4 regions of the Streptomyces callyspongiae genome follow, and region 4 is predicted to be linked to each of the others. Evidence: riboswitches for the same ligand, from Rfam matches in the RefSeq annotation. Region 4 holds a riboswitch; each other region holds the start of a gene.
The links. Region 4 has a riboswitch for cyclic di-AMP ahead of ACL06G_RS18300 (M23 family metallopeptidase). Riboswitches for the same ligand answer to the same signal wherever they lie in the genome.
Positions count from the first base shown of each region.

Region 1: it holds a riboswitch for cyclic di-AMP, as region 4 does, so the genes downstream of both, ACL06G_RS17590 (C40 family peptidase) here and ACL06G_RS18300 (M23 family metallopeptidase) in region 4, are expected to answer to the same signal.
Region 2: it holds a riboswitch for cyclic di-AMP, as region 4 does, so the genes downstream of both, ACL06G_RS04680 (LysM peptidoglycan-binding domain-containing protein) here and ACL06G_RS18300 (M23 family metallopeptidase) in region 4, are expected to answer to the same signal.
Region 3: it holds a riboswitch for cyclic di-AMP, as region 4 does, so the genes downstream of both, ACL06G_RS14130 (transglycosylase SLT domain-containing protein) here and ACL06G_RS18300 (M23 family metallopeptidase) in region 4, are expected to answer to the same signal.

Region 1 is NZ_JBJZOM010000018.1:38,719-42,063, forward strand. It holds gene pcrA (DNA helicase PcrA) at 1-1,485, opposite strand, end outside; cyclic di-AMP (ydaO/yuaA leader) riboswitch at 1,681-1,839, shown strand; gene ACL06G_RS17590 (C40 family peptidase) at 1,848-2,960, shown strand; gene ACL06G_RS17595 (hypothetical protein) at 3,027-3,345, opposite strand, start outside.
Region 2 is NZ_JBJZOM010000004.1:86,676-90,020, forward strand. It holds gene ACL06G_RS04675 (response regulator transcription factor) at 1-578, opposite strand, end outside; cyclic di-AMP (ydaO/yuaA leader) riboswitch at 1,269-1,426, shown strand; gene ACL06G_RS04680 (LysM peptidoglycan-binding domain-containing protein) at 1,428-2,084, shown strand; gene ACL06G_RS04685 (DNA repair ATPase) at 2,112-3,345, opposite strand, start outside.
Region 3 is NZ_JBJZOM010000012.1:135,702-139,046, reverse strand. It holds gene ACL06G_RS14135 (XdhC family protein) at 1-940, shown strand, start outside; gene ACL06G_RS14130 (transglycosylase SLT domain-containing protein) at 1,072-1,827, opposite strand; cyclic di-AMP (ydaO/yuaA leader) riboswitch at 1,832-2,014, opposite strand; gene ACL06G_RS14125 (SCO4226 family nickel-binding protein) at 2,618-2,866, shown strand; gene ACL06G_RS14120 (S8 family peptidase) at 2,949-3,345, opposite strand, start outside.
Region 4 is NZ_JBJZOM010000019.1:77,729-81,073, forward strand. It holds gene ACL06G_RS18290 (hypothetical protein) at 1-135, opposite strand, end outside; gene ACL06G_RS18295 (hypothetical protein) at 440-1,006, shown strand; cyclic di-AMP (ydaO/yuaA leader) riboswitch at 1,316-1,473, shown strand; gene ACL06G_RS18300 (M23 family metallopeptidase) at 1,486-2,688, shown strand; gene ACL06G_RS18305 (PPOX class F420-dependent oxidoreductase) at 3,018-3,345, opposite strand, start outside.

The sequences.
Region 1 (3,345 bases), on a different contig from region 4:
CGGGACGGCGTCCTCGGGGTTCGCCAGCACCCGCAGGTACGCCAGGATGTCGCGGACCTCGCGCCGCTCGTAGAAGCGCACGCCGCCGACGACCTTGTACGGCAGGCCGACCCGGATCAGGATCTCCTCGAACACACGGGACTGCGCGTTCGTGCGGTAGAACACCGCGACGTCTCCCGCGGTCGCCTCGCCCGCGTCCGTGAGCCGGTCGATCTCCTCGGCGACGAACTGGGCCTCGTCGTGCTCGGTGTCCGCGACGTAGCCGGTGATGCGGGTACCGGCACCGGACTGTGTCCACAGGTTCTTCGGCCGCCGGCTCTCGTTCCGCTCGATCACGGCGTTGGCCGCCGAGAGGATCGTCTGCGTCGAGCGGTAGTTCTGCTCCAGCAGCACCGTGGTGGCGTCGGGGTAGTCCTCCTCGAACTGGAGGATGTTGCGGATGGTGGCGCCGCGGAACGCGTAGATGGACTGGTCGGCGTCGCCGACGACGCACAGCTCGGCCATCCTTCGCCCCGGTCCGGCCTCCTCGTCCTCGCCCGGGCCTTCCTCCCCCGGCCCGGTGCCGGTGCCCACCAGCTCCCGCACCAGCATGTACTGGGCGTGGTTGGTGTCCTGGTACTCGTCCACCAGGACGTGGCGGAAGCGGCGCCGGTAGTGCTCGGCGACGTCGGGGAACGCCTGGAGCAGGTGCACCGTGGTCATGATGATGTCGTCGAAGTCCAGCGCGTTGGCCTCGCGCAGCCGCGCCTGGTACATCGTGTACGCCTCTGCCAGCGCCTTCTCGAACCCGTCCGACGCCTTGGCCGCGAAGTCCTCCTCGTCGACCAGTTCGTTCTTCAGGTTCGACACCCGCGCGCTGAGGACCTTCGGCGGATAGCGCTTCGGGTCCAGGTCGAGGTCCTTGCACACGAGCGCCATCAGCCGCTTGCTGTCGGCGGCGTCGTAGATCGAGAAGCTGGACGTGAAACCGAGCTTCTTGCTCTCCCGCCGCAGGATCCGCACGCACGCGCTGTGGAAGGTGGACACCCACATGCGCTCGGCACGCGGCCCCACGAGCTCCGCGACCCGCTCCTTCATCTCGCCCGCCGCCTTGTTGGTGAAGGTGATGGCGAGGATCTGCCCCGGGTGGACGTGCCGGGCGGCGAGCAGGTGCGCGATCCGGTGGGTGAGCACCCGGGTCTTGCCGGATCCCGCGCCGGCGACGATCAGCAACGGCGACCCCTGGTGCAGCACGGCGACGCGCTGCTGCTCGTTCATCCCCTCCAGCAGGGCGTCGACGTCGACCACCGGCCGGGGCGCACCGTCCCGGTAGAAGGCGTCCCGCCCGTCCCCGCCGCGGCCCGCGTAGCTCCCGCTGAACAGGCCGTCGGGCACCTCCTCGGGCTCGGAGTGCTCGGAGGGCGGCTCGGGCCCGTCACCGTGGGGCGGGGCGGAATCCCCGGACGCGAGACCCGCCAGGAAACTGTCGTCGAAGAGGCTGCTCATCGTCGTCCGAGTCTAGGCCGCTTCCCGGACAGCACCGGGCGGCCTCCGGAAGGTCACAAAAAGATATCGGACGTTTCGGTCACCGCCTTCACACCGGCACCACACCTTCGCTACGGTGCCGTGCCAGGCAGTCCGCAACTTCGCCGGTGACAGGCCGGCACGGACGGCCTCCGCCGAGTCCGGCGTGCCCGCAGGGCACACCACACGCCGGAGCCGGGGACCCTCCTCCGGGCGCAGCCTTCGCCGCTGAAGGGGCGCCCCCGGGGTGAATCGGCCCGGAACCCGCCGGGCCGTAGGGCCGCCTTCCAGGCCCGAACCCGTCAGCTAACCCGGTAGGCGGTGACCGGAAGGAGCCGTCGGCCTTGGCCTCCCATCGCAAGCCGCGACCCAGCATTCTGCAGACCGCCGCCTCGCGGAACGGCACGATAGGCGTCACCACCGCCGCGCTGGCCTCCGTCAGCCTGCTGTCCGCACAGCACGCGGTCGCCGCACCGAACGACGACGAACCCACCCTCGAAGAGGTGCGGCAGCGGGTCGACACGCTCTACCGGCAGGCCGGAACCCAGACGCAGCGCTACAACGCGGCCAAGGAGAAGACGGAGAACAAGCGGAAGAAGGTCGACGACCTCCTCGACGAAGTGGCGCGCCGCACCGCGAAGGTGAACGACGCCCGCCGCGCTCTCGGGCGCTACGCGGCCGCCCAGTACCGCACCGGCGGCATGTCCGGCACGGCCACCCTGCTGCTGTCCGAGGACCCGCAGGGCTACTTCACCCAGCAGCACGTGATGCAGCGGATGACGGCACGCCAGAAGAAGGCCGTCGGGGACTTCGAGGAGCGCCGCACCGATGCCGCGGTCAAGCGGACCGAGGCGGCACAGGAGCTCTCCTCGCTCACCGACGCGCAGAAGCGGCTGAAGAAGAGCAAGCAGAAGGTGCAGGGCAAACTCGCCGACGCACGGGACCTGCTGTCGAAGCTGACCGCCGAGGAGAAGGCGCGGCTCGCGGCCATCGAGCGGCGCAAGGAGGCCGAGGCGCGCCGCCGGGCCGAGGCCGCCGAGGCGGAGCGGCAGGAGCAGCAGCAGAGCTCCGGGAGCTCCACCGGCACTTCGACCGGCAGCTCGTCGAGCACCCGGGCGGACGAGGTCATCGCCTTCGCGAAGGCCCAGCTCGGCAAGCCGTACGTCTGGGGCGCCACCGGACCCAACTCGTTCGACTGCTCGGGCTTCACCCAGGCCGCGTGGGCCGCGGCCGGGGTGTCACTGCCCCGCACCACCTTCGACCAGGTGAACATCGGCACCACGGTGTCCCGCTCCGCGATGCGACCCGGCGACCTCATCTTCTTCTACGACGACGTGAGCCACGTCGGCATCTACGTCGGCGACGGCCAGATGATCCACGCACCGAAGCCGGGCGACGTGATCAAGTACGAGTCGATCGACTACATGCCCTTCCACAGCGCGGTCCGCCCCGCCTGAGCCCACCCTCCCCGATCGTTCCCGTCCCGGACCCGGTCGGCGCCGCGCTCCGCGGAACCGGCCGGGTCAGGTCCACAGGACGGCGATGAACACGTTCGCGGTCGTCAGGGCTCCGACGGTGGCGAACAGCGGCGCGGCCAGGCGCTCCTCGTCCCGCTTGACGTAGACCAGGCCCAGCACGACGACCAGCAGCGCCAGCTTGAGCGCCACCTTGGGGTTGTTGACGTCCATGCCGTCGGCCTGCTGGAGGCCGACCATCGCGACACCGGTGACCAGCATGGTCAGCGCCCCGTGCAGCATGCCGGGCAGTACCCGGGCCCCACCGGCGCGCAGCGCGCCCAGCTGGAAGAGGAACCCGCCGAGCAGCGCGGCGATGCCCAGGATG
Region 2 (3,345 bases), on a different contig from region 4:
GCAATGCGAGCGGCGTCGAAGCGGTTTCTGCCCTCGAGCTTCTTGATGGCACTGGAGGTGACATTCCTGACGGTACCGGGAGACAGGTAGAGCTCGGCCGCTATCTCCTTGATCGGAGCTCCGTCAGCCGTCAATCGCAGCACCTCCCTCTCCCGCTCGCTCAGCGGACGACCGGTGCGCCGCGCCCTCAGGAGCGACGGGTCGATCGTGTGACAGCCCGCCACGATCCCCCGGATCGCATGGATCAGATGGTTCAGTCGCGCATGACTCGGGATCACGCTGAACGCGCCGCCCGCAGCACGTCTCATCACCTCCCTGGACGGACGTGAGGTGATGACGGCAACTCCGCAGCCGGGCACGGCGACGCGGAGTTCATCGGCAAGCCGGATCTCGTTCCCGGCGGGCTCGCAAACCCCCAGAACCGCAACCGACGGTTTGGTGCGCCGCACCGCAGGAATGATCTGGCGGCTGTCGTCGAGCGTTTCCACGACTTCGAAACCCCGTACCTGCGCGAGTGCTCCCGAAAGGGTCTCCGCGATGAGGCGTCGATCGTCGGCCACAATGATACGAATTGTCACTGCTCGGTCTCCCCGCGAAGACCCCGGCCGTTCCCGACGCATCGAGGCAACCGAAATCCAGGCATGTGAATGCGAACGTACACTGGCCCGTACCGTCGAAACGCCGCGGAGAGTCACCTCTCCGACCCCCAGTGCCGGCACACAAGTTCAAGAGGAAGCAGACTTCACTCGGTAATTTCTGCCACCTTCCATCCTTGGTTCTCCCCCTGCCGGCCACCCCGAACAGGGTGCCTCCATGGACGGCGACCACTCCGCCCATGGCGATCGTAGCGTTACAGATCGACCGCGAAGCGGTCAACGCACCTTCACGCCCCGGGCCACCCGAGACGTCGACATATGCCCGTTCGTGCCCGTTTTCACATCGAGAATTTGAGAGCAGGCACCCCCGCGCCACACACGTTCGTCACACGGCGGACGCCTCGGTGTCGGATCGACGCGGCGTCAGGACCGCCAGTGGCGCGTCGCATTCGGTCTGCGCCCACCCGGGTGACGTCCCGCCGAGCGCCCCCTGTTGCCGACACGCCGCACCCACCAGCGCGAACGCCTGGCGCCACAGGTGCGACACCAACTCCGCACCCCGAATGTCGGTTTTTGAACACTCCGGTCCGATGTGCTTACGGTCGCATCGCTCGTCACCTGACGGGCACCGCGACCGTCACGCCGAATCCTGCCGGCGGTCGCGGCAACTCCGTCGCGTGAGCGCCGTAGGCAGGAGCGGGGGACCCAGGTAGGCCGCCGCACCCGAAGGAGGGAGCGGCTCGGGGCGTATCCGCCCGCGGCAGCGGACGGACGGGCACTCTCCGGCCCGAGCCCGACAGCTCACCTCGCAGGCGTCGGTGAGGAGACATCATGCTGTTCACTGGCAAGTATCGCGCTCGTCTCTCCAGTACGCGTGCCCGCATCGCCACTCTGGCCGGAACGGCGGGTGCCGCGTTCGCCCTCCCCCTGATCTCGGCATCGAACGCCAGAGCGGCTTCCGTGGACACCTGGGAGCAGGTCGCCCAGTGCGAGTCGAGCGGCAACTGGGGAATCAACACGGGCAACGGCTACTACGGCGGCCTCCAGTTCTCCCAGTCCAGCTGGGAAGCGGCCGGCGGCACCCGGTACGCCTCGCGTGCCGACCTGGCGACCAAGAACCAGCAGATCAGTGTGGCCGAGGAGCTCCTGGAGATGCAGGGGCCGGGTGCCTGGCCGATCTGCGGCAGCCAGGGCGGTCTGACCTCCACCGCACCGTCCGCCGACGTGGCGCCGGAGCCCGCTCCCCAGCCGCCCGCCCCCCAGGAGACGGCCCCGCAACCGGCGCCGCCGCAACCGTCCGCTCCCCAGCAGAACACCCAGGGGCCCGCGTCGTCCGGCACGGCCTACACCGTGCGCTCCGGCGACACCCTCAGCGGAATCGCCGCGGCCCACGGCACCACTTGGCAGCAGATCTACCGCGACAACCGCTCCGTCGTGGGGGGCGACCCGGACCTGATCCTGCCCGGGCAGCAACTCGTGATCAGGTGACCGCCGCGCGCGGACCCCGCCCGCGCCCTACCCGAACTCCCGCTTGAGCTCGGCCCAGCGGGTCCGCTGGGCCGGGCCGAGGCGTCCCCGCAGCTCCGCCAGCTTCAGCAGCGCGGCCTCTGCGCCGGAGGCCAGCGCTTGCGCCTCGGCCGCGTAGTGGTCGTCGAGCAGCTGCTCCAGCTCCTCGTCGTTCATGACTCCGGAGAGACGTCCGGCCAACCGGTTGGTGTCGCGGTAGGACCCCTGGAGCAGGAAGGGTGGCTCCGTACGGAACTCCTGCGCCTCTCCCGCCGACGCGATGTAGGCGGCGTTCACGCGCAGCACGGTGTCCCGCACCCGCAACAGGTTGCGCAGCACCGCGACGACGCGCTGCCGCTCCTCCGGGCCGTAGGGGTGGACGAGACGGTCGGCGGTCGCGCCCGGGTCGCCCTCGGCCATCCCGACCAGCAGGTCCAGGTCCTCCCGCTCCCGGTCGGCCAGCGGCGCCAGCACCGGGTGTGCGGTCAGGGCGTTCTCGACGTGGCTCAGTGCGAACAGGTCCTCCCTTCCTCCCAGCACGTCTCCGAGGTTCCACACGTCCGCCCGGTTCGCCAGCATGTCCGGGATACGGAAGCGGCCGCCCGACTCGGTGAACGGATTGCCCGCCATGCACACGGCGAACCGTTTGCCCCGCAGGTCGTAGGCGCGGTCGGCGCCCTCGATCCGCCGCTGCGCATCGCACAGCGGGATGAACTTCTGGAGCAGTTCCGGCGAGGTGTGCTGGATGTCGTCCAGATGGAGCAGCACGTTGTCCCCGAGGCGCAGCGCGAGGTCGATCTTCTCCAGCTCGCGCCGCGCCGCCGCGTCGGGTGCCGCCGCCGGGTCGAGCGAGGTGGTGCGACGGCCGAGCGCCGGCCCGTCCACCGTCACGAAGAGCATGCCGAGTTGCGCCGCGACGTACTCCATCAGCGTGGTCTTGCCGTAGCCGGGCGGGGACAACAGCAGCAGCATGCCCTGCCCCGCGGCCCCGCCGTCCGCTCCCGCCGTGCCGATCTGGCGGGCCAGCGCGTCCCCGACGAGCGGCAGGTACACCTCGTCGATCAGCCGGTTCCGTACGAATCCGGGCTGCACGCGGGGGCGGAACCGGTCGAGGCCCAGCCGGTCGCGGGCCGAGGCCAGGACCGCCTCGCGCCGCTCGGTCCAGGCACGGTGGGCCGGCACGCGCACGGTGCGGAACTCCTCGGTGCGCGCCAGGAACTCGTCCAGGCGGACCGTCAGCCTC
Region 3 (3,345 bases), on a different contig from region 4:
GCGCTTCGGCTACAGCGACGGCGAGGGGCTCGCCGTGGGCCTCACCTGCGGCGGCGCCATCGAAGTCCTCGTGACGCCCGTACGGGCCGGCGCCCCGCACCGCGCGGTGATCGCCCAGGCGCTCGCGGCAGGCGCGCGCAGGGAGTCAGCGGCCCTCGTCCGCGCGGTGGCGGGGCCGCCCGAACTCCTGGGCGGCGCGCTGCTGGTGCGGCCGGACGGCAGCACGCCGCGCGGCGCCGCCCGCTCGGGCTCCCTGGGCGGCCCGCCGGAACTGGACCGCACCGCGGCGGCCGAGGCACGGGCGATGCTGGAGGCGGGACGCACCGGCACCTTCGAGGTCGGGGCAGAGGGCAGCCGGTGCGGCGAGCCGGTCAGGCTCCTGGTGGAGTCCAGCGTCGAGCCGCCCCGGATGCTGGTGTTCGGCGCGGTCGACTTCGCCGCCGCACTGGTGCGGACGGGCCGGTTCCTCGGCCATCACGTCACGGTCTGCGACGCCCGGCCGGTGTTCGCCACGACGGAACGCTTCCCGGAGGCCCACGAGGTCGTCGTCGGCTGGCCGCACGACTACCTGGACCGGACTGCCGTCGACGAGCGCACCGTGGTGTGCGTCCTCACCCACGATCCGAAGTTCGACGTGCCGTTGCTGGAGCGTGCGCTCCGGCTGCCCGTGGCGTACGTCGGAGCGATGGGGTCGCGCCGCACCCATGCCGACCGTCTCGCGCGGTTGCGGGAGGCAGGGTTGACGGAGGCCGAACTCGCCCGTCTGCACTCGCCGATCGGGCTCGACCTGGGGGCACGGACGCCGGAGGAGGTGGCGCTGTCCATCGCGGCGGAGGTGGTGGCGTCGCGCCGCGGCGGATCCGGCCGGCCGCTGACCGGCGGCCGCATGCCCCTTCACCACGACGGTGACGCGGGCGGCTCGTCCGCCCTGCCGGACTGAATCGCGCCGGCCGGTGTGCCGGTGTGCCGACGGCCGGGAGGACGCCTGCGAGGGCGCCCGGGAACGACTCGGGCCGCTTCCCCGCCGGGACGGGGAAGCGGCCTGAGCCCGGTGTCGTCTGCGGCGTCCGCTCAGTAGGGGCCGTTGACGTTGTCGATCGATCCGTAGCGGTCCGCCGCGTAGTTGCAGGCGGCCACGATGTTGGCGACCGGGTCGTACTGGTCCCAGGCCGTGCCGTCGACGTGGTAGGCGTCGAAGGTCGGCTTGATGACCTGCAGCAGCCCGATGGAGGGCGTACCGTTCTGGGCGTTGATGTCCCAGTTGTTGATGGCGCTCGGGTCACCGCTGGACTCGCGCATGATGTTGCGGTGGATGCCCTCGTAGGTACCCGGGATGCCGTTCTCCTGCATGATGGACAGCGCCTCGCGGATCCAGCCGTCCAGGTTGTCCGGGTAGGAGGCCTGGTCGGCGCTCGCCGTGGAGGCGGAGGACTGCTCGTCCCCGCCCTGCTTCTTCGGGGCCGGCGCGGCCTCGAGGGTCAGTTCCTGGCCGGGGAAGATCAGGTCGGGGTTGTCGCCGACCGTTTCCTTGTTGGCCTTGTAGAGGCTCTGCCAGCCGCCGTCGACCTCGTGGGCCTCGGCGATCCGGAAGAGGGTGTCGCCGCTGGCGACGGTGTAGGTCTCCGCGGCCTGCTGCTCGGCCTTGGCGGAGGTCTTCACGGTGCCGGCCGCAGCGGCGTGCTGGGCGCCCTGCGGGGCGGCCTGCGCGGTGCCCGCAGCGGCGAGGGGCGCGGCGAGCGCCCCGCCTGCCACAAGCACGGCGGAAAGGCGGGAAAGCTGACGGGAGTTGATCTGGATACGCGGGCGACGGTGGCGTCCACGGGACATGGGCGTGATTCCTCTCTTACGCCTGCGAGGTGAGCTGTCGGATTCGGGCGAGAAGAAGTGCCCGGCCAATTCCCGTCCCGCGTGGGCGTGACGAGGCATGGCTTCACCCCAAGCCGGACCGCAGTGCGGTACGGCGCTTACCTGGTTCCCCCGCTCCTGCCGCTGTTGATTGCTGCGCTTTCCGCCACCGGCCGGCAGGATTCGGCGTTCCGGGTGCGGAGCTCCCGCCATGTCGTGCGGAAGCGAGCACATAGGAACACAGCCGAATTGACGGAGACAAGCGGCGGGAATGCCCTGTTTCGCCTTTCCGATCTTCCGGCGGGGGAACTTGTGGACGCTATGCAACGGCGTCTTTTCCGAGCGTGAGAGGGGCTCTGTGCTTCCGATTCCTAAGCGGTCTGCGTGCAAAGGGAATTGAGAATCAAGGTGGCGCGGGTCTCCTCGGTTCCCGAAGAAGCGGTACCGGGTCGTGTGAGTCCAGCCACAGGGCCGCAGTGTGCGTCGTATGTCCGATTATTTCCGCGTGTTGGTGTCCGGTGGTACGTCGGATGCCGGGCGCGACCACCGAGGGCCGGCATGTCCGCCCTGCGGCCTTTGGTTGATTTTCGGTGTGCGAGTCCGCGCGCGCCTGATCCGGATCGCTCGCGCCGGGTGAGCGGACGGTCGCCCAGTGCTGCGGCCGGGTGTCCCGAGACAGTCCTCTGTTCCGGTGCCGGGCCGTGGCAGTGGCCGTGCGCCGGTGTCCGGGAGCACGATGGAAGGGCACGCACGAATTCGGAGGTGCATCGTCATGGCCAGGTTCATGGACGTCCACGAAGGGATGAAGGGGATCACCGCCGACCAGCTCAGGGAAGCCCACCAGGCGGACCTGGCGATCGAGGGTGAGGAGAACGTGCACTTCGAGCGGGCCTGGGCCGACCCCGACGCCGGAGTCGTCTACTGCCTGTCCGAGGCACCCTCCCGCGAGGCGGTGCAGCGCGTCCACGAGCGCACCGGCCACCCCGCCGCACAGATCCACGAGGTGCCGCTGTCCGTCTGAGCGGCCGCACCGCCCCTCGCACGGCATCGCCCCGCCGCGGCCCACCGGCCGCGACGGGGCGATCGGACGTCGCCGTCCTGGCTCAGAACAGCGAGTACAGCAGCACGTTCGGCGACCCGGTGCGGGGGTCGCCCACCACACCGGCCGTCCCGTTGTCCACCACGGCGTCCCGCACCTGCGCAGGCCCCGCGGAGGGGTGCTGCGACAGATACAGCGCTGCGGCGCCTGTGACGTGCGGGGTCGCCATCGAGGTGCCGCTGAGCGTGTCGCTCCCGCCGTCGTTCCACGCCGAGACGATGTCCACGCCCGGTGCGAACAGGTCGACGCACGTCCCGTAGTTGGAGAACGAGGCGCGCTGGTCCTCCCGGTCGGTGGCGCCGACGGTGATCGCCGCCGGCACCCGCGCCGGGCTGGAGTCGCAGGCGTCCTGCGGCCAACCGAGGATGTTGCCGTTGCCGGCGGCGATCGCGTACGTCACG
Region 4 (3,345 bases):
CGGAGATATCCCGATGTCGGCGGTGCCGGCCGCGACCGCGGCCGTGCTGGTGATGCCTGCAACCGCAACGGTGAGCGCGGCACCCGCGAGCCCGCGAGCAGCCCGAGACGGATGCGCCGTGGAATGCGCACGCATGAACGACCTCCAAACATTCGGGGCGTGGCGCGCCGTCGCGCCGTGGACGTACTCGAAGGACGCCCCGAGTCCGCTTCCGAGTCGAACCCGCGGCGACAGGTTTCGCCTGTCGTCGGCCGTTGTCGGTGGCAGTGTTCCGGGTTCCGCTTTTCGTGGCCTCCGGTGCCGCAACGGTGCTGCCCGGGCCGTGGGACTGCCCGGTTCGGCGGGATGGACGGGTGAACCGCCGCCCGGCGCCCCCGTGCGGGTGAGCAGGCTGATCCGGGCGGGTGACCCGGTGGCGGGGTGGCTCGTTGGTCCCGGCATGGCTGTGATGCTCACGCAGTGGTCGCCGGTGCCGTGGTCGGGGGAAACGGTTTCCCGTCCGTCGCCGCCGCCTGCCGAGGGGACTGCGCCCACGCCGATCTACGAGTCGTTGGTGCGCGAGTGGGCGCGTGCGGGCCGGGCCGTTCCCGGCGGACTCCGGGGCGACAGTGGCGCATCGGGCATGGCCGAGGTGGGCCGGTGGCCCGCTGAGGATCGTGCGCCCCATCCGTACGGCGTCGCGCCGGGGGCCTTCGGCTCCTTCGCGGAGGCGGTGCCCGCGCAGGAGACCGGGACGCGGGACGTCTCCGGTGCGTACGGGCGGCCCGCACGCCACCTCTCCGCCGTCGTGCAGTCGGGCACCCAGCCGCACGTCTCCGGGTACGGCGACGGCGGCGGCGAGGGCCGTCCCGACGGCTGGGGGTACGGAGAGGGGAGCCGGTCGGACCGCGCTGCCGGGAGCGGCGGGGCGTCCCCGGGCCGCGGCGGCGAGACGTCCACCGCCCAACTGCCGGATTCCGGGGCGGCGTCGGGCGGCCCGGCCTGGGAGCGCGTGCGCATCCTGTGACGCACGGCCGTGCCACCGACCCGGCCGGACCGCCCGGTGCGCGAGGCGCCGCACGGGCGGAAGTGACGCCTCCTCATGGGTGCACGACGTGACGGATCTGTGATCACCCTCGGAGCCGGCACGCTGACGCCAGGTGTCGGCGTGTCCGTAATGGCGTCCGATGAGTCAAGCGTCCCCGTCAAAGCATCGGCAAAATCGACGGACGGGCTTGGAATCGCCGAGCCAGGTCTATTAACGTTCGATAACGCAGCGCGGTCGTCACTGCCGTCACACCAGGCGGCTCCGTGCACTGTCGCCTAATCCTTCACGTGTTTCACCGCGCGGACGCATCGTGCGGATGAAGCATCGAGGGAGCCGGGGAACCACCAACTCCGGGGTGAATCGAACGGCCCCAGCCGGGGCCCGACGTAGGAGACCTTCCTGCTCCGAACCCGTCAGCTAACCCGGTAGGCGCGAAGGAAGGAAAGGAGAGCGCCCTCGTGGCGTCCACCAGATTCGCCCCCGAGGCCGGCGGAGCACCCGAGGCCTACGGGCCCGCGCGCCTGTACGGCCACACCGGCCCCACCACGTCCTTCCCGCAGGTCGTCCCGACCGGCGGCAGCACCGGCGGCTCCGACGACACACTGACGGGACTGCCTCCCTACGCCGAGGGCAACGCCGCGGACGCGTCCGACTGGGCCTACGGCCCCGAGGACGACGGGTCCTACGGCGAGTGGAATCCGACCGCCGAGTCCGTGCGCCCGGTGCGCGGCCGGCACCGCGTGGCGAAGCAGCGCGGCGGCATGGCCCGCAGCGGAGCGGTGCTGGGGGTCGGCATGATCGCCGCGGTCGGAGCGGGCGGCATGGCGGGAGCGAAGGAGCGGCCCGCGGCCATGTCCGTGCCCGACCTCGACTCCCTCGCCGGGTCCGTCGCCGGCGAGCTGCCCGACCGTCTCGCCGGCCTCGTCCCGGACGGCGGCGACGAGAACGGCACCGCCACGGTCGCGTCCCCGGCGCCGCTGACGTCCGTCACCGCGGTCGCCCCCGACACCGGCGCGGACACCACCACGGACACCGATGCGGGCGACGCGCTGCGGGCCCGCATCCTGGAGCAGGCCGCACAGCAGCAGAGCGCGGCCGACGCCACCGCCCGCGAGGAGGCCGAGAACGCCGCCGCGCAGCAGGCGTCCCAGGCCGCCGCGGACAAGGCGGAGGCGGCGCGCAAGGCGGAGGAGGAACGCAAGCGGAAGGCTGCCGAGGAAGCCGCGCGCAAGGCCGAGCAGGAGCGGCTGGCACGTCTGGCCGCCAGCTACACGGCACCGGTCACCTCCTACACCCTCACCTCCGGCTTCGGAGCCGCCGGGAGCATGTGGACGGCCGACCACACCGGCCAGGACTTCGCCGCCCCCACCGGCACCCCCGTGTCCGCCGTCCATGCCGGAACCGTCAAGGAAGCCGGCTGGGCGGGCAGTTACGGCTACCGGATCGTGCTCGAACTCGAGGACGGCACCGAGGTCTGGTACTGCCACCTGTCGTCGATGAACGTCTCCGTCGGTACGCAGGTCACCACCAAGGACGTCATCGGGAACGTCGGGGCCACCGGCAACACCACCGGACCCCACCTGCACCTGGAGGTCAGGCCGGGCGGCGGCGACCCGATCGACCCGCTGGCCTGGCTGCGGAGCAAGGGCCTCGGCATCTGACGGGCCGCATGGCCCCCCACGACAGCCGGACGGGTGCCCCCGTCCCGTCCGGCACACTCCACCCCCCACATCGCGTCCCGCCACGAGGACGCGACCGCCGTCCCGTCGCCGGACGGGACCGCGTCGTCCTCCCCCACGGCAGCGCTCGTCTCCGGAAGGGACGGGGCGGCGGTCACCGGGGACGGTACGTCCCCTCCTTCCCGGACTCCGGCGGCCCTGGTGCATACCCCCCGACACCAGGGCCGCCGGTCTCCTCCGGCAACGCGGCAGGGACCCGCGGCAGAGCGGGCACCCGCCGCCCCGTCACCCGGCAGGCGGCACCTCCCCGTTCAGCGCCGCAGCTGCCCGTAGGCATGGCGCACGTGCAGACGCACCACCCGGCGGCGCTGGTCGACCATCGCCGCCCGGTACTCGCTCCAATCGGCGTGCTCCCCCGAGATCGCCCGGTAGAGGTCGACCAGCTCCTCCACCGTCCGGTCGTACGGATCCGCCGCCATCTCCGACAGCTCCGCGTCGCCCTCCGCCACCGTCCAGGCCCAGCCGTCCGCCGTGGAGACGTGGTAGCTCGCCCGGGAGTCCCGGGCGAGGTTCCTGGTCTTGGCCCGGTCCGCGGTCACCGAGACCCGCACGATCCGCTCCTGCGGATCGTAGGCGTGC